Regions from separate parts of the Caldimonas hydrothermalis genome, predicted to be linked through region 2. Evidence: predicted binding sites of a transcription regulator. Region 2 holds the regulator's gene; the other holds the start of a gene.
The links. The regulator NrdR, encoded in region 2, represses ribonucleotide reductase genes. The targets are predictions, from matches to a motif close to CACNANATNTNGTG.

Region 1 (9,839 bases), on a different contig from region 2:
CCTGGACTTCCGCACCCCCGGTCACCGCGTGGCCGGCTACACGGTCGAAGCCTTCTACCCCTGACGATTTCCTTTGCCCGGAGCTTGTCCATGCCTGCGCTGATTTGCGGTTCCCTCGCGTTCGACACCATCACCAACTTCCACGGACGCTTTCGCGATCAGATCCTGCCGGAACAGATCCACATCCTGAACGTCTCCTTTCTCGTGCCCACGCTGCGCCGCGAGTTCGGGGGCTGCGCCGGCAACATCGCCTACACACTGCACCAGCTCGGCGGCACCCCGCTGGTGATGGCCGCCCTCGGCAGCGACGGGCAGGACTACCTCCAACGCCTGCGCGACTGGGGCGTGTCCACCGAATTCGTGCGGGTGGTCGAGGACCACTACACCGCCCAGGCGATCATCATGACCGACCTGGACAACAACCAGATCACCGCCTTCCACCCGGGCGCGATGGCGCAGGCCCACCTCACCCGCATCAGCGCACACCCGGACATCGCCCTGGCCATCATCGCCCCGGACGGACGCGAGGCCATGCTCGGCCACGCCGAACAGCTCGCTGCAGCCGGCATCCCTTTCATCTTCGATCCGGGCCAGGGCCTGCCGATGTTCAACGGCGAGGAACTGCGCCGCTTCGTGTCCCAGGCCACCTGGGTCGCACTGAACGACTACGAGGCCCGCATGCTGTGCGAACGCACCGGCCAGGACCTGGCCACGCTGTCGCGTTCGCACCTGCGCGGCGTGGTGGTCACGCTCGGTGAGCAGGGCTGTGAAGTCTGGGTCCAGGGCGAGCGTCAGCACATCCCGGGCGTGAAGGCCCAGGCCGTGGTCGACCCCACCGGCTGCGGCGATGCCTTCCGCGCTGCGCTGCTCTATGGCCTGGAGCGCGGCTGGCCCCTGGCGCGCTGCGCCGAACTGGGCAACCGGCTGGGGGCGCTGAAGATCGCCTGCAGCGGCCCCCAGAACCACCGCGTCGACCGGGCCGCGCTCGGCCTGTGACCCCCTGAAAGAAAAAACCCGGCCAAGGCCGGGTTCTTGGTGCACAGGGCGCCGCCCGCGCAAGCAGCGGCGCCCGAGCGCTCAGGGCTTGTTGCCCGTCGGGAAAGGCCAGGCCGCCTGCGGGCTCAGGGCCGTCTTGGCGGCAGGTGCTGCCGGCGCTGCAGGGGCAGCGGGGGCAGGGGCAGCCTTCGCAGCAGGCTTCTTGGCCGCCGGCTTCTTCGCAGCCGCCTTCTTGGCCGGCGCCTTCTTGGCGACGGCCTTCTTGGCGGCGACCTTCTTCACCGCCGCCTTCTTGGCGGGGGCCTTCTTCGCGGGCGCCTTCTTGGCCGCGACCTTCTTCACCGCTGCCTTCTTGGCGGGCGCGGCCTTCTTGGCCACGACCTTCTTGGCCGGGGCCTTCTTGGCCGCGACCTTCTTCACCGCCGCCTTCTTAGCGGGTGCGGCCTTCTTGGCCACGACCTTCTTGGCCGGGGCCTTCTTCGCAGCGGCCTTCTTGGCGGCCGGCTTCTTCGCTGCCGCCTTCTTGGCGGCCGGTTTCTTCGCAGTTGCCATGACGAATCTCCTTGATCAAGTGGCAAAGAGCACCGCGCCGCTCGATACAGCGCGGAGATTCACTGCCCGGGGTTCTGTCCTTGCGGGACGCCCCGGTGCGGTGAATGCGTTGGCAGGCAGTCCGGGCGGCTTCTGCGTCCGCTGCGTCTGGCCTGCAGATCCTGTTGTTTTTCGTTCATGCCCCGAAGCCCGGCCTCATGCCGCGGCGCTTCAATCCCAGGACAGCGCGCCACCGGACTGGTACTCGATGACGCGGGTCTCGAAGAAATTGCGCTCTTTCTTCAGGTCGATCATTTCGCTCATCCACGGAAACGGGTTCTCCTCGTTCGGGAAGAGCTCCTCCAGGCCAATCTGCGTGGCGCGCCGATTCGCGATGTAGCGCAGATAGCCCTTGAACATCGAGGCATTCAGCCCCAGCACGCCGCGCGGCATGGTGTCCTCGGCGTAGCGGTACTCGAGCTCGACCGCCTTGAGGAACAGCGCCTTGATCTCGGCGCGGAATTGCGGCGTCCACAGGTGCGGGTTCTCGAGCTTGATCTGGTTGATCAGGTCGATGCCGAAGTTGCAGTGCATCGACTCGTCTCGCAGGATGTACTGGTACTGCTCGGCCGCGCCGGTCATCTTGTTCTGGCGGCCCAGCGCCAGGATCTGGGTGAAGCCGACGTAGAAGAACAGGCCCTCCATCAGGCAGGCGAAGACGATCAGGCTCTTGAGCAGCGTCTGGTCGTTCTCCGGCGTGCCGGTCTTGAAGGCCGGGTCCATGATCGCGTCGATGAAGGGGATCAGGAACTCGTCCTTGTCCCGGATCGAGGGGATCTCATGGTAGGCGTTGAAGATCTCGCCTTCGTCCAGCCCCAGCGACTCGACGATGTACTGGTAGGCGTGGGTGTGGATGGCCTCCTCGAACGCCTGGCGCAGCAGGAACTGACGGCACTCGGGCGCCGTGATGTGGCGGTAGGTGCCCAGCACGATGTTGTTGGCCGCCAGCGAATCGGCGGTGACGAAGAAGCCGAGGTTGCGCTTGATGATGCGGCGCTCGTCCTCGGTCAGGCCGTTGGGGTCCTTCCACAGCGCGATGTCGCGAGACATGTTGATCTCCTGCGGCATCCAGTGGTTGGCGCACGTGGCGAGGTACTTCTCCCAGGCCCACTTGTACTTGAACGGAACGAGCTGGTTGACGTCGGTCTGGCCGTTGATGATGCGCTTGTCGGCGACATTCACGCGGCGCGTGGAGACCGGGGCGGCGGCAAGCGCTGCCGCCTGGGGTGACGATGCCGCGGACCGCGCTGCGCCAGGCGTCACGGACACGGTCTGCATCGCAAGAGAGTTCGAAGCTTGGAGGTCTTCTTCCCAGGCCAACATGGTGGACTTCCTATGGGTGCGAATTATGAGAGTGTTGTGTTCAAACACCAAGCACTTCTTGACAACGACGCGATGAACTTGTTGCTGTGCTGCATCGAAATCGGCACTCGATGCAGCTCGTCATCGCAGCCTGGAGCGGGAACACACACGATGGAGGCGATGCGAGCACGCAGCCAGGCGCCGCGCCTCGCATCGCACAGGTCTGTGTTTACTGGCAGGCCTCGCAGGTCGGATCGTCGATCGCGCAGAACTTCACATCGGTCGCGGGCACGGCGGCCATCTGCGCACGCGCCTGCTCGGCCGCGGTCTCCAGCGCCGAGGCAGCGGACGTCACGCCGCCCTGCGTGGGCACGGCATTGAGCTGGCCCGTCTTCACCGTGGACTTCTCGGCATGCGTCGCGCCGATGGTGCGCAGGTAGTAGGTGGTCTTCAGGCCACGCTGCCAGGCGAGCTTGTAGGTCTCGTCGAGCTTCTTGCCCGAGGCGCCGGCCATGTAGATGTTCAGGCTCTGGGCCTGGTCGATCCACTTCTGCCGACGCGCGGCGGCCTCGACCAGCCACATCGGCTCGATCTCGAAGGCCGTGGCATAGAGCTGCTTGAGGTCCTCGGGCACACGATCAATGCGGCGCAGCGAGCCGTCGAAATGCTTGAGGTCCATGACCATCACGTCATCCCACAGGTCCAGCTTCTTCAGGTCGCGCACCAGGTACTCGTTGACCACGGTGAATTCACCCGAGAGGTTGGATTTGACCGAGAGGTTGCCGAAGCAGGGCTCGATCGAAGCGTCCACGCCGATGATGTTGGAGATGGTCGCCGTCGGGGCGATGGCCACGCAGTTGGAGTTGCGCATGCCGTGCCGGGCGATGCGGCTGCGCAGCGCCTCCCAGTCCATCGTCGAGGAGGTGTCCACCTCGACGTAGCCGCCGCGCTCCTGCGCCAGCAGCTTCAGCGTGTCCAGCGGCAGGATGCCGCGGTCCCACAGCGAGCCGCGGTAGCTGGAATAGCGGCCACGCTCCTCGGCCAGCTCGGTGGACGCCCAGTAGGCGTAGTAGCACACCGCCTCCATGGAGCGGTCGGCGAACTCCACGGCAGCCTGGCTGGCATAGGGGATGCGCAGTTGGTACAGGGCGTCCTGGAAACCCATGATCCCCAGGCCGACCGGGCGGTGGCGCAGGTTGGAGTCGCGGGCCTTCTTGACGGCGTAGTAGTTGATGTCGATGACGTTGTCCAGCATGCGCATGGCCGTGGCCACCGTCTTCTTCAGCTTCTCGTGGTCGATGCCGCCGTCTTTGAGGTGCCGCGCCAGGTTCACCGAGCCCAGGTTGCACACGGCGATTTCCTGGTCGTTGGTGTTCAGCGTGATTTCGGTGCACAGGTTGCTGCTGTGCACCACGCCGACATGCTGCTGCGGCGAACGCACGTTGCAGGCGTCCTTGAAGGTGATCCACGGATGCCCGGTCTCGAACAGCATGGTCAGCATCTTGCGCCACAGATCGACGGCCCGCACCTTCTTGTAGAGCTTGATCTCGCCGCGCGCGACCATCTCCTCGTAGCGGGTATAGGCGGCCTCGAAGTCCTTGCCGAACTTGTCGTGCAGGTCCGGGCAGGTGGAGGGCGAGAACAGCGTCCACTCGCCGTTTTCCATCACCCGCTTCATGAACAGATCGGGGATCCAGTTCGCCGTGTTCATGTCGTGGGTGCGGCGGCGGTCGTCGCCGGTGTTCTTGCGCAGTTCGAGGAACTCCTCGACGTCCAGGTGCCAGGTTTCGAGGTAGGCGCACACCGCACCCTTGCGCTTGCCGCCTTGATTGACGGCCACGGCGGTGTCGTTGACCACCTTCAGGAAAGGCACGACGCCCTGGCTTTCCCCGTTGGTGCCCTTGATGTGGCTGCCCAGCGCGCGCACGCGCGTCCAGTCGTTGCCCAGGCCGCCGGCGAACTTCGACAGCAGCGCGTTTTCCTTGATGGCCTCGTAGATGCCGTCCAGGTCGTCGGGCACGGTGGTGAGATAGCAGCTGGATAGCTGCGAGCGGCGCGTGCCGGAGTTGAACAGGGTGGGCGTGCTCGACATGAAGTCGAAGCTCGACAGCACCTCGTAGAACTCGATGGCGCGGGCCTCGCGGTCGATCTCGTTGAGCGCCAGGCCCATGGCCACGCGCATGAAGAAGGCCTGCGGCAGCTCGATGCGCTGCTTGCGGATGTGCAGGAAGTAGCGGTCGTACAGGGTCTGCAGGCCCAGGTAGTCGAACTGCAGGTCGCGCTCGGCCTTGAGCGCCGCACCCAGACGGGCCAGGTCGAATTGCAGCAGCCGCTCGTCGAGCAGCTCGGCGTCCACCCCCTTCTTGATGAAGCCAGGGAAGTACTCGGCATAGCGCTGGTGCATCTCGGCCTGGGTGACCTCCTCGCCGAGGATCTCCTTGCGGATGGTGTGCAGCAGCAGCCGCGCGGTGGCGCGGGTGTAGGCCGGGTCCTTCTCGATCAGGGTGCGCGCGGCCAGGATGGCGGCCTTGTGCACCTCGTCCATCGGCACGCCGTCGTAGAGGTTGCGGCGCGTCTCGGCCAGGATGGGCTCGGGCTTGACGTCCTCGCCCAGGCCCTCGCAGGCGGACACGATCAGGGCTTGCAGGCGGTTCATGTCCAGCGGCACGCGGTGGCCGCCATCGACCACCATCAGCGCCGGCTGGGTCTGCTGGGCGGCGGCTTGCTCGCCCTGGCGCGCACGCTCCTGGGCGCGGCGCTCACGATAGAGCACGTAGGCCCGTGCCACCTCGTGGTGGCCGCCGCGCATCAGGCCGAGCTCGACCTGGTCCTGCACGTCCTCGATGTGGAAGGTGCCTCCGCCCGGGCGCGAGCGCAGCAGGGCGCGCACCACCGCCTCGGTGAGGCTGTCCACCGTCTCGCGCACGCTGGCCGAGGCCGCACCCTGCGTTCCGTGCACCGCCAGAAAGGCCTTCATCAGGGCCACCGCGATCTTGTGCGGCTCGAAGGCGACCACCGCACCGTTGCGGCGGATGATCTGGTAGCCGGCATAGGCCGAGGTGGTGGTACCGGCCGGACGGCCGGCGGCGGCGCTGAAGGCGGAGCCGGCGTGCGGCTCGGTGCTGGCGATGGTGGTCTGCATGGATTCCCCTAGATCTGCATACGGTGTGGCATGGCCCGCAGCGTCGGTGGCCGGGCGAGGTCCCAATGGCCGGCCCGACGGGCAGTCGTGCACTTGTTGTCTGGACATCTGCGCTGCGCGCGGCTCCGGCGGCTCGGCGGCCGGCCTGGCTGACGTGTGTCACCGTGTCTCGGAGGGGCGCACGGCATCGCAGTGAAAAACACTATATCTAGTGTACCGGACCGTTTCAAGCGCTATCCCTAGTGTCCGAAGGACACGCAATGCAGGATTGACGAATGCGGGATTTGGTGCTTGCGCTGCCCGTGCGACGAAGCGCTCGAACCGCCTGACCGGCCGCCAGGCCGCAGCACGACGGCCACCGCGCGAGCGCATCCAGGCTGGATGCGGGCTGGCGCCGCGTCGTTCGGCGCCAAGCCGCGCCGGCATTGGCGTGGGCGTCAGCTCGCCGCAGGGTCCAGGGGGGTGAAGCACGCCGGCGGCCAGCCCAGCAAGCGTTGCAAGCCCTCCCAATCGAAGGCCGCGCCGGGGTCGGCCTTGCGGAGCGGGGCCACATGTTCGTGACCGGTGACGTGGGCGATCGGATACGCTGCACGCAGATCGCGCAGCAAGGCGGCGAGCACGCGGTACTGCACCGGCGCGAAGGCCTCGCCCTCCAGGCCCTCGAGCTCGATGCCCACGCTGAAGTCGTTGCAGTTCTCGCGCCCCCGGAACGCGGAGCGGCCTGCATGCCAGGCCCGTCGATCGCAGGAGACGAACTGCAGCAGCTCGCCGTCGCGCCGCACCACGAAATGGGCCGACACCTCCAGCCCGCGCAGGCGTTCGAAGTAGGGATGCCGGCACACGTCGAGCCGGTTGGTGAAGAAGGCCTCGATCTCGTCACCGCCGTAGCGGCCCGGCGGCAGGCTGATCGAGTGGATCACCACGAGGTCGGGCACCGTGCCCGGGGGGCGTTCTCCCTGATTGGGGCTGGGCACCGCACGCGCGCCGGCCAGCCAGCCCTCGCGCCAGCGTGCGGCCGGCTCGCGCGCCGGCTCAGTCGGCGGCATCGCCATCGGTGGCCACGCCATGCTCGGCCACCATCACGCCCAGCCGCGCCATGCGGTAGCGCATCTGCCGCAGGGACAGGCCGAGGCTGGCACCGGCCGCGGTGCGGTTGTAGCGGTGCCGCTCCAGCGCACGGATGAGGATGTCGCGCTCGACGGAGTCGAGGTAGGCCTCCAGGTTGGACGGCAAGGCCGGCTCGCCGGTGGCACCGCCGTGCGCCGTCGAAGGCGGTGCGGGGGCGTCGAGATCCTGGGACTGGGTGTCGCCGTCCAGGTCGTCGGGCAGGGACAGCGCCCCTTCGTCGACCCAGTCGCCGCCGGACAGGGCGACGGCGCGGTGCAGCAGGTTCTCCAGCTCGCGCACATTGCCAGGGAAGGCATAGCGACGCAATTGCTCCAGCGCCTGCGGCGCCAGCCGCGGGGGCGGCCACACGCCGGCATCCTGGGCGATGCGTTCGAGCACACGCTCGCAGATGGCCGGCAGATCCTCCAGGCGCTCGCGCAGCGGCGGCACACGGATCTGGATGACGTTGAGGCGGTAGTACAGATCCTGACGGAAGCGCCCGGCCTGCACCTCGGCGGCCAAGTCCTTGTGAGTGGCGCTGATGATGCGCACGTCCACCGGCGTCTCGCTCACCGCCCCCACCGGGCGCACGGCACGCTCCTGGATGACGCGCAGCAGCTTGGACTGCATCGACAGCGGCAGGTCGCCGATCTCGTCGAGGAAGAGGGTGCCGCCGCGCGCGGCCTGGAAGAAGCCTTCACGGTCCTCGTTGGCGCCGGTGAAGGCCCCCTTGCGGTAACCGAAGAATTCGGCCTCCAGCAGTTGCTCGGGAATGGCACCGCAGTTGACCGCGATGAAGGGCTGATCCTGGCGCGGGCTGACCTCGTGGATGGCGCGCGCGACCAGTTCCTTGCCAGTGCCCGATTCGCCAGCCACCAGGACCGGTGCCATGCTGCGGGCCACCTTGTCGATGAGGCTGCGCACTTGCTGCATGGCCGGGGATTGGCCGGCCATGCGCTCCAGGGCCCGGCGCGCCGCACCACCGGTGCCGCCCGCGCCCGTGCGCACGGCAGACCGCGGCGCAGGGGCCGCAGCCACCGGCACCGAGGGGCCGGCTGCGCTCTGACGCCCGAGCGCCGAGGCGATCACCGCGCGGAACTGCCGCAGGTCCACCGGCTTGGTGAGGTAGTCGTAAGCCCCCGCCTTGAGCGCCTCGACGGCGTTCTCCGGCGAGCCGAAGGCGGTGATCACGATGGTCTTCTCGCGCCGGCCGGCCTGTTCGAGGCGGCGCAGCAGGTCCAGGCCGGTGCCGTCGGGCAGGCGCACGTCGGTGATCACGGCGCTGTAGGTGCGGTCGCGCAGCCGCGCCCAGGCATCCTCGACGCTGGAGGCCGTCTCCACGTCGTAGCCCTCGCGCAGCAGCGTCAGCTCGTACAGGGTGCGCAGGTCGGGTTCGTCGTCGACGACCAGCAAGCTGTAATGGGAGGCGAGCGTCATGTGTCGAGGTGCAGGGTGGGCGCGTCGGCATCGAGCGCTTCGCGCCGCATGACCAGGTAGAACTCGTTGCGCGCGACGTGGTGGGCGCCGCGCAGGCGGTAGTCGATGGTCGCGCCGTAGCGCTCGCACAACTCCTTGCAAATATACAGGCCCAGACCGGTGCCGCGGCTGCGCGTCGAGAAGAAGGGCTCGAAGAGATAGCGCTCGACCTCGGGAGGAATCGGCGCCCCGTCGCTGGCCACACTCAAGGTGACGACGCTCTCGCCATCGGGATACAGGCGCACCTCCACACTGCCGGGCCGGCCCGAGGCATGGCGGTAGGCATTGTCCAGCAGGTTGACGAGCACGCGGCGCAGGTGGTCGGGGTCGAAACGCGAGCCCAGCGGTTGCTTGGGCAGCTCCAGGCGCAGCGCGCTGCGCTCGTCCTGCGGCAGCCGTGCGGTGCGCGACCACTCGCTGCACACGGTGGCCACCAAGGCGGTCAGGTCCACCACCGGGGCGGTGGCCGCCGGTCCGCCGGGGGCGACTTCCATCACGTCATCGACGATGCGCTTGAGGCGCTCGACGTTGTCGCTGACCATCTGCGTGAGCTGGCGCTGGGCCGGCGTGACGGCATCCTCGGCCATCAGCGCATTGGCCTGGGCGATGGCCGCCAGCGGGTTGCGGATCTCATGCGCGATGCCGGCCGAGATGCGTCCCATCGCGGCGAGTTTCTCCTGGCGCACACGCGCCTGCACGTCGCGCTCGTCCTCCAGGAACAGCACGCACAGCTCCTCGCTGCTGTCCGGATCGCGACGGCGGGTGAAACGCATGCGCACCCGCAGCACGCGCTCCAGGCCCGAGTCGAAGATCAGATGGATCTCGCGCCCCGCCTGGGGCCACTGGCCTTCGGCAAAGGCACGCCGCACCGCCTGGGCCAGCGGTTCCCAGGCCGGCTGGGATTGCAGCGGGAAAGGAGCCGGCCGCGCCAGGCCCGAATCCGAGATGATGCGCCGTGCCGCCGGATTGGCCGCGCGCACCTTGCCCCGGCGGTCGACCACCAGAACGCCGTGATGCAGCTCGTCGATCACCAGGCGGTTGAGCTGCGCCTGCTGGCGGGCCAGCTCCAGGCTGCCGCGGGCGGCGAGTTCCTCGCGGGCCAGCCGGCCGGCCATCTCGCCGGCCAGGATCGCGATCACGAAGAAGCCGCTGGCCACCAAACCGGCCTGGGTCATCAGCACGCCGAGGTCGCCGCCGCGGGCCGCTTCGCGCCAGGCCTCGCCCA
Region 2 (9,839 bases):
CGCAGGTTCATATGGAAGTCCATTACGGTATGTTGGCGGTGCTGAAAGGCACTCAACGCCAGAACGTGGTCTGAAGAAATACGACGGCGTTGTCAGATCCTCCGGTCCCGCGTGCGGTGATCCGGAAGACTTGAGCGAATTGCCCCACGCCCTCGCCTTGCTTGACAGAGCTTTCCGGGTCGACCGGCACGGGAGGAAGTTGCTCGATCACATAGCGCGGGGCCGCCGCCACCCCCTGGAGCGTGCCGCTATACACCCTGTAGGCGTGGGTACTGGGTGCTTGGGTCCAGCCGGCCCATGCATGAGGGTTGTCTCTTCCACCCCACGGATTGTTTTGTGTGTGGTACAGGCCCGGTGTCGCGGATGTGGTGGCATCGAAGCTCGGCAGGGTGACCCCGCTCAAAAATGCCTCGGCCTCCCTGAGCGCAGATTCGGCCGCCTGGAACGCCAGGTTTTCGTTGCGCAGATTGCCGGCCATGCGTTCTTCCAGCGTGCTGGTTTGCATGGCGGTCACACCGAGAATCGTCAGCAGCACCAGAAAAATCAAGACCATGACCAACGAGAAGCCTCGCTGGCGTTTCATCGGTTTTTGGGAAGGGGTGTACATGGTTGTCGATGCATAAACCGAGTTCATTCCACCCGATTGCGCAGGGTGATCGTTGTCGAGTACACCTGCCTCAATCGGCGGTCGGTCGAAACGTATGGGGTGGTGGCGCCGCCGATGACGTAAGACATCGCTTCGGTAGCGACGTTGTCTTCGGGTGATTGAACGAGCATTTCGATGCGTGCGCTCACAACCCGGTCCCATTGACCGGCGGATTCCACTTGATCGGCTCGGGAGTAGGTATTCGCCGCACGGTCGTTGTCGGTGTCCACACCGTAGGTGATCTGCATGTTCTCGATGCCTTCCACCAGTTCTTCGGCAGCCGCCCCGTCGCGTGAGATTTCTCGGCGGTACAGTGCGGGCCGTCCGGCGGGATTCGTGCCCACGAAATAGAAGAATGAAGACACCCGCACGACGTCGCCATCCGTGAACTCCTTGCCCAGGGCCGTGGTGGCATTGCCTGGCGTGCCGGTGCCCGTGTTGTGGGCCAACGATCCGCTCGTGTTGGGATTGGCACTGGAGATTTGGAAGATCGCGGCGGCGATGCAGTCCGACACCAAAATGATGTCGCCTTGGGACAAGCCGTTGTTGGCGTCGACCAAAATCGCGGCGGAGCCCGGAGGCGTGCCGCCGGGGTGGGATCGCACGGGAAGCAAGGGCCCGGAAAGGCCGCGGACGATCACGGCATCGCTGCCGGCGACCGGCGCAATCGACCCTGACAGTCCTGCCGGAATGGCTGGTGACCAAGTGCTGCCGCCGACACTTGCGTCGTAGCCGCTGAGCGGTCGCTGGAAATCGAAGGGTGCCGTCGATGCATTGTTCAATGTGTTGTTCACGGTGGCGCTTCCGCCCACACATCCGAAGTAACCCGCTTGGCGAATGTCGCGCGAAAGAAAGGTGAAAGCGAACCGGGCGCTTTCCTGCAAACGGGAGATGCCTTCACCGGACCGATAGGTTTGTCGGCTGCCCACATAAACAGCGGAGATGGCCAGGATCAGGATGAGCCCGATGACCATGGCAACCATCAGTTCCACCAAAGTCAGGCCGCGCGTGGGGCGGACCAAGCGATGCCGGCCGGGGCTGCGAGCCGAGCCGCGAGGGGGAGCGAAAAGGGCGCAGGAACGAGCTGGGCTCACGGCTGGTGCCTCACAATCGGGTCTGGATGTCAAACTGTGTGGGCGAGCCGGCGCCTCGGCTGTCGTCCCATTGAACGATCACGGTCACCAACCCGTCATTGCCAATCTGAACGGAGCCGGTGCCTGCCGGCAAGCGGCGCTGCAGTTCGGCTCGCCATCGGGCCAGATCACGCTCCGGCAAACTGGTGCCGGTCGGCGCAGCAGCCGTCAGCGCAAGGTTGTAGTTTCCTGCCAAGGCTGCTTGTCGATTGGCACGCATGGCGTCGAGAACTTCGTAGCCCAGCATCGTGGCCACTGTGCGGCTGCTGGCGTTCTTGCTTCCGCCCAGCGCGCTGACTTGCAAACCCGCCAGCGCCAACAATCCGAACGAGAGGATGACGATGGTGACCAGCACTTCGACCATGGTCATGCCCTTGTGGGCGGGGCGGGTCATCGGCCGCGCGTTCAACAAAGGACGTCTCAGCCTGCGCATGTGGTCACTCCAATACGAGGGCGGCCCATGGTGTTGACCTCGATGCTGCGGCCTTGCCCTTCCAGGCACAATGAAAAAGTGGCGGTGGCTGCGGTCACCAAGCCGCCAGACCCGTTGATGCCGATGGCGCTGCCATCGGGACGAAAAGACACGCCGCGGGCGAAATCACTGTTCACCGACAGCGTGGAAGCACGCAGGGCGCTGAAAACTCTCAATGCCTCGTCGGAGCCATCGATGACGCCTGCGGAGTTGCTCGCAAGGTGGGTGTTGTCAACGAAGACGATCCAGCCACTGGCCCAACTGTTGCCCGAACCGGTGCCGCACGCCAGCGGGGTGGCCGTCGGGTCATCGGTTCGGCAGACCGTGACACGAACGCCACGCTTGACGGCCTCCGAGCGCGCCAAGTTGAGGGCGCCGATCAATTCATTCGACTGAGACGAGAGTCGATTGCGAGTGAAGAAGTCGTTGAAATTGGGGCCGGCGATCACAGCCAGGATCGCAACGATAGCGATCGTGACCATGAGTTCGATCAATGAGAATCCGGATAGCTGTGGGCGCACGGTAGAGCCTCCTCGATTGGAAGCTATCACTGCTTTTGGGCGCTGGGTTGGCCCACCCGACAAGTGGTTGCCAGTCGTCGACGTACGGAACGGCGAGTTCGCCCTCAGCGCCCGCGCCGTGAAGTTTCTCTCACCGCGTTCATGAACTCGCTGACGTCATCGAAACTGCGGTAGACGGAGGCAAAGCGGATGTAGGCGACCTTGTCCAGGCGCTTGAGCTCGCGCATGACCCATTCGCCCACACGGGTGCTGCTGACCTCGCGCTCGCCACTGTGCAGCAGCGAGGTCTCGATGCGCGAGACGGCCTGGTCGAGCGCCTCGGCGCTGACGGGGCGCTTGCGCAGCGCCAGCGTCATCGAGGCGCGCAGCTTGGCCGGGTCGAACTCGGTGCGTCGCCCGTCCTTCTTGACGATGGACGGGTATTCGATCTCCGCGCGCTCGTAGGTGGTGAAGCGCTTGTCGCACCCCATGCAGCGCCGCCGCCGCCGGATCACGTCCCCCTCGTCGGATTCACGGGTCTCGACGACCTGGGTCTCCTCGTGGCCGCAGAAGGGGCAGCGCATGGCGGGCGGCGGGTGGGGTTCAGCGGTAGACCGGGAAGCGGCGGGTCAGTTCGTGGACCTTGGCACGCACCGCGGCGATGTGGGCCTCGTCCTGGGGGTTGTCCAGCACATCGGCGATCAGGTGGGCAGTGGCCACGGCCTCGGCTTCGGTGAAGCCGCGGGTGGTCATGGCCGGCGAACCCAGGCGGATGCCGCTGGTGACCATGGGCTTTTGCGGGTCGTTGGGGATGCCGTTTTTGTTGCAGGTGATGTGCGCGCGGCCCAGCACGGCTTCCGCTTCCTTGCCGGTCAGGCCCTTGGGACGCAGGTCCACCAGCATCACGTGGCTTTCGGTGCGGCCGCTGACGATGCGCAGGCCGCGGGCCATCAGGGTTTCGGCCAGGGCCTGGGCGTTCTTGACCACCTGTTGCTGGTAGGCCTTGAACTGCGGCGACAGGGCTTCCTTGAAGGCCACGGCCTTGGCAGCGATGACGTGCATCAGCGGGCCGCCCTGGATGCCGGGGAAGATCGCGCTGTTGATCTGCTTGGCCACATGGTCCTTCATCAGGATGATGCCGCCACGCGGGCCGCGCAGGCTCTTGTGGGTGGTGGAGGTCACCACGTCGGCAAAGGGCACGGGGTTGGGGTAGACGCCGCCGGCGATCAGCCCGGCGTAGTGGGCCATGTCCACCATGAAGTAGGCGCCGACGGCCTTGGCGACCCGGGCAAAACGCTCGAAGTCGATGCGCAGGCTGTAGGCGGAGGCCCCGGCGATGATGAGCCTGGGCTTGTGCTCGTGCGCCAGGCGCTCCATCGCGTCGTAGTCGATCTCTTCCTTTTCGTTCAGGCCGTAGCTGACGACCTTGAACCATTTGCCGGACATGTTCAGCGGCATGCCGTGGGTCAGGTGGCCCCCTTCGGCCAGGCTCATGCCCATGATGGTGTCGCCCGGCTGCAGCAGCCCGAAGAACACCCCCTGGTTGGCCTGGGAGCCGGAGTTGGGCTGGACGTTGGCATGTTCGGCGCCGAACAAGGCCTTGAGGCGGTCGATGGCGAGCTGCTCGACGATGTCGACGTATTCGCAGCCGCCGTAATAGCGCTTGCCGGGATAGCCCTCGGCGTATTTGTTGGTGAGCTGGCTGCCCTGGGCGGCCATCACGGCCGGGGAGGCATAGTTCTCTGAGGCGATCAGCTCGATGTGGTCTTCCTGGCGCTGGTTTTCCTGCTGGATGGCAGCCCAGATCTCGGGGTCGACGTTGGCGACGGTGGAGGTGGAGCGGTCGAACATGGCAGTCCTCTTCAGTGCGATGAAGTCCCTCTCGTAGTGCCGGCGGCGGCTGCGACAGCGCACCCGCATACCGCGTGCTGGATCGGAGGGCTGCCCAGGCGAACGGCGAAACGGCGGCGCCCGAGGCGGCCGCCGGCTGCACTTCCCGGTGGTTCACCACCTCAGGCGCTCACCCCGGGGCGGGGTGGGCCTTATCGCCAGTTGTGCAACGGCCGCAGTGTACTGGAGAACGCGGCACACCGGCCTGCGGTGCGCAGGAGCACCGCAGGCCGGGTGCCGCAAGATGGAGATTCAGGAGGCCTGGGCCACCTGGGTGTCGGCGCTTGGCTGATGGGCAGCATTGGTCTCGGGCGCGGAGGCTGCGGCAGCCGGCGCCGTGGCCGGGGCGCTCGTGCGCACGAGTTGCGGCACCGTGACGGGCACCGGGCGGCCCTGGGCCACGTTGCGCAGGTGGTTGCGCTCGGACAGCACCTTGGCTGCATAGCCGCCGTCGTGGGGCAGGTTGGCCGCGCCCACGTACCACTTCAGGCCACCTTCCAGGCTGCCGGCGCGGCTGATGTACTCGCGCAGGATCTGGGCGCCCACGCGCAGGTTGCTCACCGGGTCGAAGGCCGCATGGGTGCCGCCGAAGGCCTCGTACTTGTCATCGTGGACGCGGGTCATGACCTGCATCAAGCCCTGGGCGCCCACCGGGCTCTGGGCGAAGGGGTTGAAGCTCGATTCGATGGCGATCACGGCCAGCAGCAAGGTGGGGTCCAGGCCGGTGCGTTCACCGACCTCCCAGGCCTCCTTGACCAACCGGGCCACCGGCTCGGGCGCGACGCGGTAGCGGCGCGAGATCCACTGGACGATCGCGGCCTGCTCCTTGCCGAGTTCGCGGGGGTCCGCGGCGGTGACGCGCCGGATGGCCTCAGGCTCGGCCAGCGCGGCCACGAGGCTCTCGTCCTCGCTCAGGCGTGCCTCCTGGCGCTGGAGCAGCCAGCCCAGGGCATGCTGCTCCAACTGGTGGCGCAGGTCGGGCCGGCCCAGGCCGAAGAGGGTCGCACCCAGCACGAGCAGGCCCAGCAGCGCCAGGCCGTTGTGGCTGATGTCGAGCAGGCCTTGGCCGACGTCCCGGACGAAAACCGAGACGCAGCGGGCCATCGACTGCGTTGTCTGCGACACCCGGTGCCGCAGGGTGTGGGTCGCTGTCATGTCACTCCTTTCCGTCCGCGGGGACCGGACGACCGGTGTCGTGGCCCGGCCTGGCCCGCGGAGATAATGCCCCGCCACCCTAGAAAGTCAGGCGCCTGCAGGATGCAAGGCCCGGGTGGGCGGTTGATGGCATTGGCAGCGTGAAGTGCACCGGCAGCCGGTGCGGGTTATCCCTGATGGGAGACGGCCGGATTCTAGGAAGGCTCGAAATAACCAGTCAAGCCTTTGAATCCGATTGCTAATTATGCAAGGTTATGAAGTACCGAGATTTGCGTGATTTTGTTGACAAGCTGGAGGCCATGGGCGAGCTGCGGCGTGTTCACGAGCCAGTGTCCACTCACCTGGAAATGACGGCCTTGTGCGACCGTGTCCTCCAGTCGGGTGGCCCGGCGCTGTGGTTCGAGCAGCCGGTGGGTCACCGCATCCCGGTCCTGGGCAATCTGTTCGGCACCCCCAAACGTGTGGCCCTCGGGATGGGGGAGGAGGACGTGCAAGCCCTGCGGGGCATTGGCGAACTGCTGGCCCGGCTGAAGGAGCCCGAGCCGCCGCGCGGGCTCAAGGACGCTGGCCGACTGGTGCAGATGGCCAAGGCGCTGTGGGACATGAAGCCGGCCGTGGTGCGGCAGGCGCCGTGCCAGTCGGTGGTCTGGGAAGGGGCGGAGCTGGACCTCTCACGCCTGCCCATTCAGCATTGCTGGCCGGGGGATGTGGCGCCGCTGATCACCTGGGGGCTGGTGGTGACGCGCGGGCCGCAGTCGGTGCCTCATCCGCGTGTGCGCCAGAACCTGGGCATCTACCGCCAGCAGGTGATCGGGCCGCGGCAGCTCATCATGCGTTGGCTCGCCCACCGGGGCGGCGCGCTGGATTTCCGCGAGTTCGCGCTGGCCCAGCCGGGCCGGCCCTTCCCGATCGCGGTGGCCCTGGGGGCGGACCCGGCCACCATCCTGGGGGCGGTGACGCCCGTGCCCGACAGCTTGTCGGAATACCAGTTCGCCGGCCTGCTGCGCGGCTCGCGCACCGAGGTGGTGGACACGGCCGTCGGCGAGGGGGCGACCCGGCTGCAGGTGCCCGCCAGTGCCGAGATCGTGCTGGAGGGGCACATCCCGGTGGCGGCGCCGGGGTACACGGGGACCTCGCCCCACGGCGTGCCCCTGAAGGAGAAGGGTGGCTACCTGCACGCGCTGGAAGGGCCTTACGGGGATCACACCGGTTATTACAACGAGCAGGACTGGTTCCCGGTGTTTGAGCTGTCGCGCATCACGATGCGCGAATCGCCGATCTACCACTCCACCTACACCGGCAAGCCGCCTGACGAGCCGGCCGTGCTGGGGGTGGCGCTCAACGAGGTGTTCGTGCCCATCCTGCGCAAGCAGTTTCCCGAGATCGTGGACTTCTATCTTCCGCCCGAGGGCTGCAGCTACCGTATGGCCATCATCAGCATGCGCAAGGCCTATGCGGGCCATGCCAAGCGCCTGATGTTCGGGGTGTGGAGCTTCCTGCGGCAGTTCATGTACACCAAGTTCATCGTGGTCACCGACGAGGATGTGGACATCCGCTCGTGGGCCGACGTGATCTGGGCCCTCACCACCCGGGCCGACCCGGTGCGCGACACCACGCTGGTGGAACACACGCCGATCGACTACCTGGACTTCGCCTCGCCGGTGTCGGGGCTGGGGGGCAAGATGGGCATCGATGCGACGAACAAGTGGCCCGGCGAGACGCACCGCGAATGGGGCCGCTTGATCACGATGGACGCGCAGGTGCGCTCGCGCATGGACGCGCTGTACGAGCGCTTGTTCTCATGAGGCCCACGGCGGGGCGTCGGGCCCGGTCATGGCGGGCGGTAATGGAGGCCTGCCTGCTCATTGGAAATGCGAACTGGCGTCCGGCGGCTGGCTTCGGTATCTTTGAGTCGCCTGCACGGTTGCAGGTGTTTCCGATGCGCAGTCTCTGCGCGTAAGGAGCCCCGGACTTCTTCCCTCCGGAGCCCCGAAACGTGGCGTCACGCCACCCCCCCTCCGGCCGGTCAGGCTCGGAGGGGTTTCTTCTTGGTGCGGTCGTTGTCTCAGTATCCCAGCACCAGGGCGAGCCACTCGCGCCAGGCGTGGCGGTTCTCGATCAGCCCTGGCAGGCTTGGAGACCAGTGGGCCAGGTGCGAGGTCTGCAGGGGCAGCAGCCCCATCGGCGCCGGCTGGATTGTCAGGCCGCTGCCACCCAGGGCCTCGGTGAAGGCTCGCTGTGCGCGCGGCATGTGCCAGACATGGGTGACGAGCACGATCTTGCGCACGCCGGCCTGGCGCAGCAGTGCCGCCGTGCGGCCGGCATTCTCGCGGGTGTCGCGCGAGCCGTCTTCCACCCAGCGCAAGGCGGTGCCGTGCTCTTCCCGTGCGATGCGTTCAGCCACTCGGGCTTCGGGCGTCACGGATTCAGGCAGTCCATGCGGGATGCCACCGCTGTAGGCCAGCGGCAGGCCGGTCTGGCGCGCGAGCCACAGGCCGTAGCGCAGGCGTTGCAGGCCGGTGGCCGACAGGTCCGACAGGCGGTAGTCCGGCGAGCGTGGCACCAGGCCCCCGCCCAGCACGACGATGGCCACAGTGGGATTGCCTTTGGCCTGGGCCTTGGCCTGGGTTTTCAGCTCATCGAGGTCGATGGGGCCGAGGGCCGGCGGCACCCTGAGCACAAAGGACTGGGTGACCCAGGCCCAGCCCGTGGTCGAGCCCAGCCACAACCCCGCACAGGCCAGCAACACCAGGGCGATGCCCAGCGCGCGGCGTGGACGCCATTGGCGCAGGCCGACCAGCAGCAGCACGATGAACACCCCGGGGGGCAGGACCAGGGCCAGCAGGTAAGGCAGATAGGGCGCGAGGCTGTCGGACATGGGCTGCAATCGAGGCCGGGGGGGGGGGACGCCGCGATTGTGCAGGAAAGCCCCTGCAGTTCATCGCCCCAAGCCGAGACCCGCGGCGAGCTTCGTTAAGCTTGGCGGCTTTGGAGCCTGGCGATGTCCGAAGCGCAAGAGATCACCCTGGCCGGAGGCTGCTTCTGGTGCCTGGAGGCGGTGTACGACCGCGTCGAAGGCGTGCTCGACGTGGAGTCGGGCTATTCGAACGGGAGCTGGCACAGTCCCAGCTACGAACAGGTGTGCTCGGGGCAGACCGGTCATGCCGAGGTCGTGCGCGTGCGTTTCGACCCGCAACGCATCAGTCTGCGGGAGATCCTCGAGATCTTCTTCACGATCCACGATCCCACGACGCCGAACCGCCAGGGCCATGATGTGGGGCCCCAGTACCGCTCGGGGATCTATTTCCACGACGCCGAGCAGGAGCGTGTGGCGCGCGCGATGATCGCCGAGCTGACGGCAGCCGGGGCCTGGAAGGACCCCATCGTGACCGAGGTCGCCCCGGTGGACAACTACTGGCCGGCCGAGCCCTACCATCAGGACTATTTCCTGAAGCATCCCGAGCAGGGCTATTGCGCCCATGTCGTTGCGCCCAAGGTGGAGAAGTTCCGCCGGACCTTCGCCCACAAGGTGCGCTCGGGATGATCGTCTGGCGTGATCTGAGCTTGCAGCATCCGCGCGGCCCGCTGCTGCGCTTTCCCGACCTGCGGCTGGAGGCCGGGCGCGTGCTGTTGCTGCGTGGGGCTTCGGGCACGGGCAAGTCCAGCCTGCTGGCCTTGCTGGCCGGGTTGCTGACGCCCACCACCGGCGAGATCGAGGTCGACGGCACGCCGCTGCACCGGCTGTCGCCGCGCCAGCGTGATGCCTGGCGTGCGGCCCGGCTGGGCGTGCTGCCGCAGCGGCTGCATCTGAGCGAAAGCCTGAGCGTGGCCGACAACCTGGCCCTGGCCCTGTGGGCCGGTGGGGTGGCCGGACAGGCGCGCGCGCGCGTGCCGCAGGTGCTGGGGCGCCTGGGCGTGGCCGATCTGGCGGGGCGCCGCCCCCATGAGCTCAGCGGGGGCCAGGCCCAGCGGGTGGCCCTGGCCCGCGCGGTGCTGCGCGAGCCCCGCGTGCTGCTGGCCGACGAGCCCACCGCCAGCCTGGA

Region 1: the regulator NrdR is predicted to act here: its motif matches at 6,232-6,245, upstream of AC1ECW_RS04455 (ribonucleoside-diphosphate reductase subunit alpha).

Annotation. Positions count from the first base shown of each region.
Region 1 covers NZ_JBWQXA010000002.1:228,445-238,283, reverse strand. The annotation lists gene AC1ECW_RS04475 (zinc-ribbon and DUF3426 domain-containing protein) at 1-64, shown strand, start outside; gene AC1ECW_RS04470 (carbohydrate kinase family protein) at 91-996, shown strand; gene AC1ECW_RS04465 (histone H1-like DNA-binding protein) at 1,078-1,548, opposite strand; gene AC1ECW_RS04460 (ribonucleotide-diphosphate reductase subunit beta) at 1,759-2,910, opposite strand; gene AC1ECW_RS04455 (ribonucleoside-diphosphate reductase subunit alpha) at 3,119-6,031, opposite strand; gene ampD (1,6-anhydro-N-acetylmuramyl-L-alanine amidase AmpD) at 6,469-7,077, opposite strand; gene AC1ECW_RS04445 (sigma-54-dependent transcriptional regulator) at 7,064-8,575, opposite strand; gene AC1ECW_RS04440 (sensor histidine kinase) at 8,572-9,839, opposite strand, start outside.
Region 2 covers NZ_JBWQXA010000007.1:127,046-136,884, forward strand. The annotation lists gene AC1ECW_RS10660 (pilus assembly protein) at 1-11, opposite strand, end outside; gene AC1ECW_RS10665 (pilus assembly PilX family protein) at 53-607, opposite strand; gene AC1ECW_RS10670 (PilW family protein) at 631-1,740, opposite strand; gene pilV (type IV pilus modification protein PilV) at 1,751-2,212, opposite strand; gene AC1ECW_RS10680 (GspH/FimT family pseudopilin) at 2,200-2,802, opposite strand; gene nrdR (transcriptional regulator NrdR) at 2,877-3,335, opposite strand; gene glyA (serine hydroxymethyltransferase) at 3,355-4,602, opposite strand; ZMP/ZTP riboswitch at 4,688-4,817, opposite strand; gene AC1ECW_RS10695 (lytic transglycosylase domain-containing protein) at 4,894-5,796, opposite strand; gene AC1ECW_RS10700 (UbiD family decarboxylase domain-containing protein) at 6,051-7,601, shown strand; gene AC1ECW_RS10705 (YdcF family protein) at 7,862-8,674, opposite strand; gene msrA (peptide-methionine (S)-S-oxide reductase MsrA) at 8,798-9,340, shown strand; gene AC1ECW_RS10715 (ABC transporter ATP-binding protein) at 9,337-9,839, shown strand, end outside.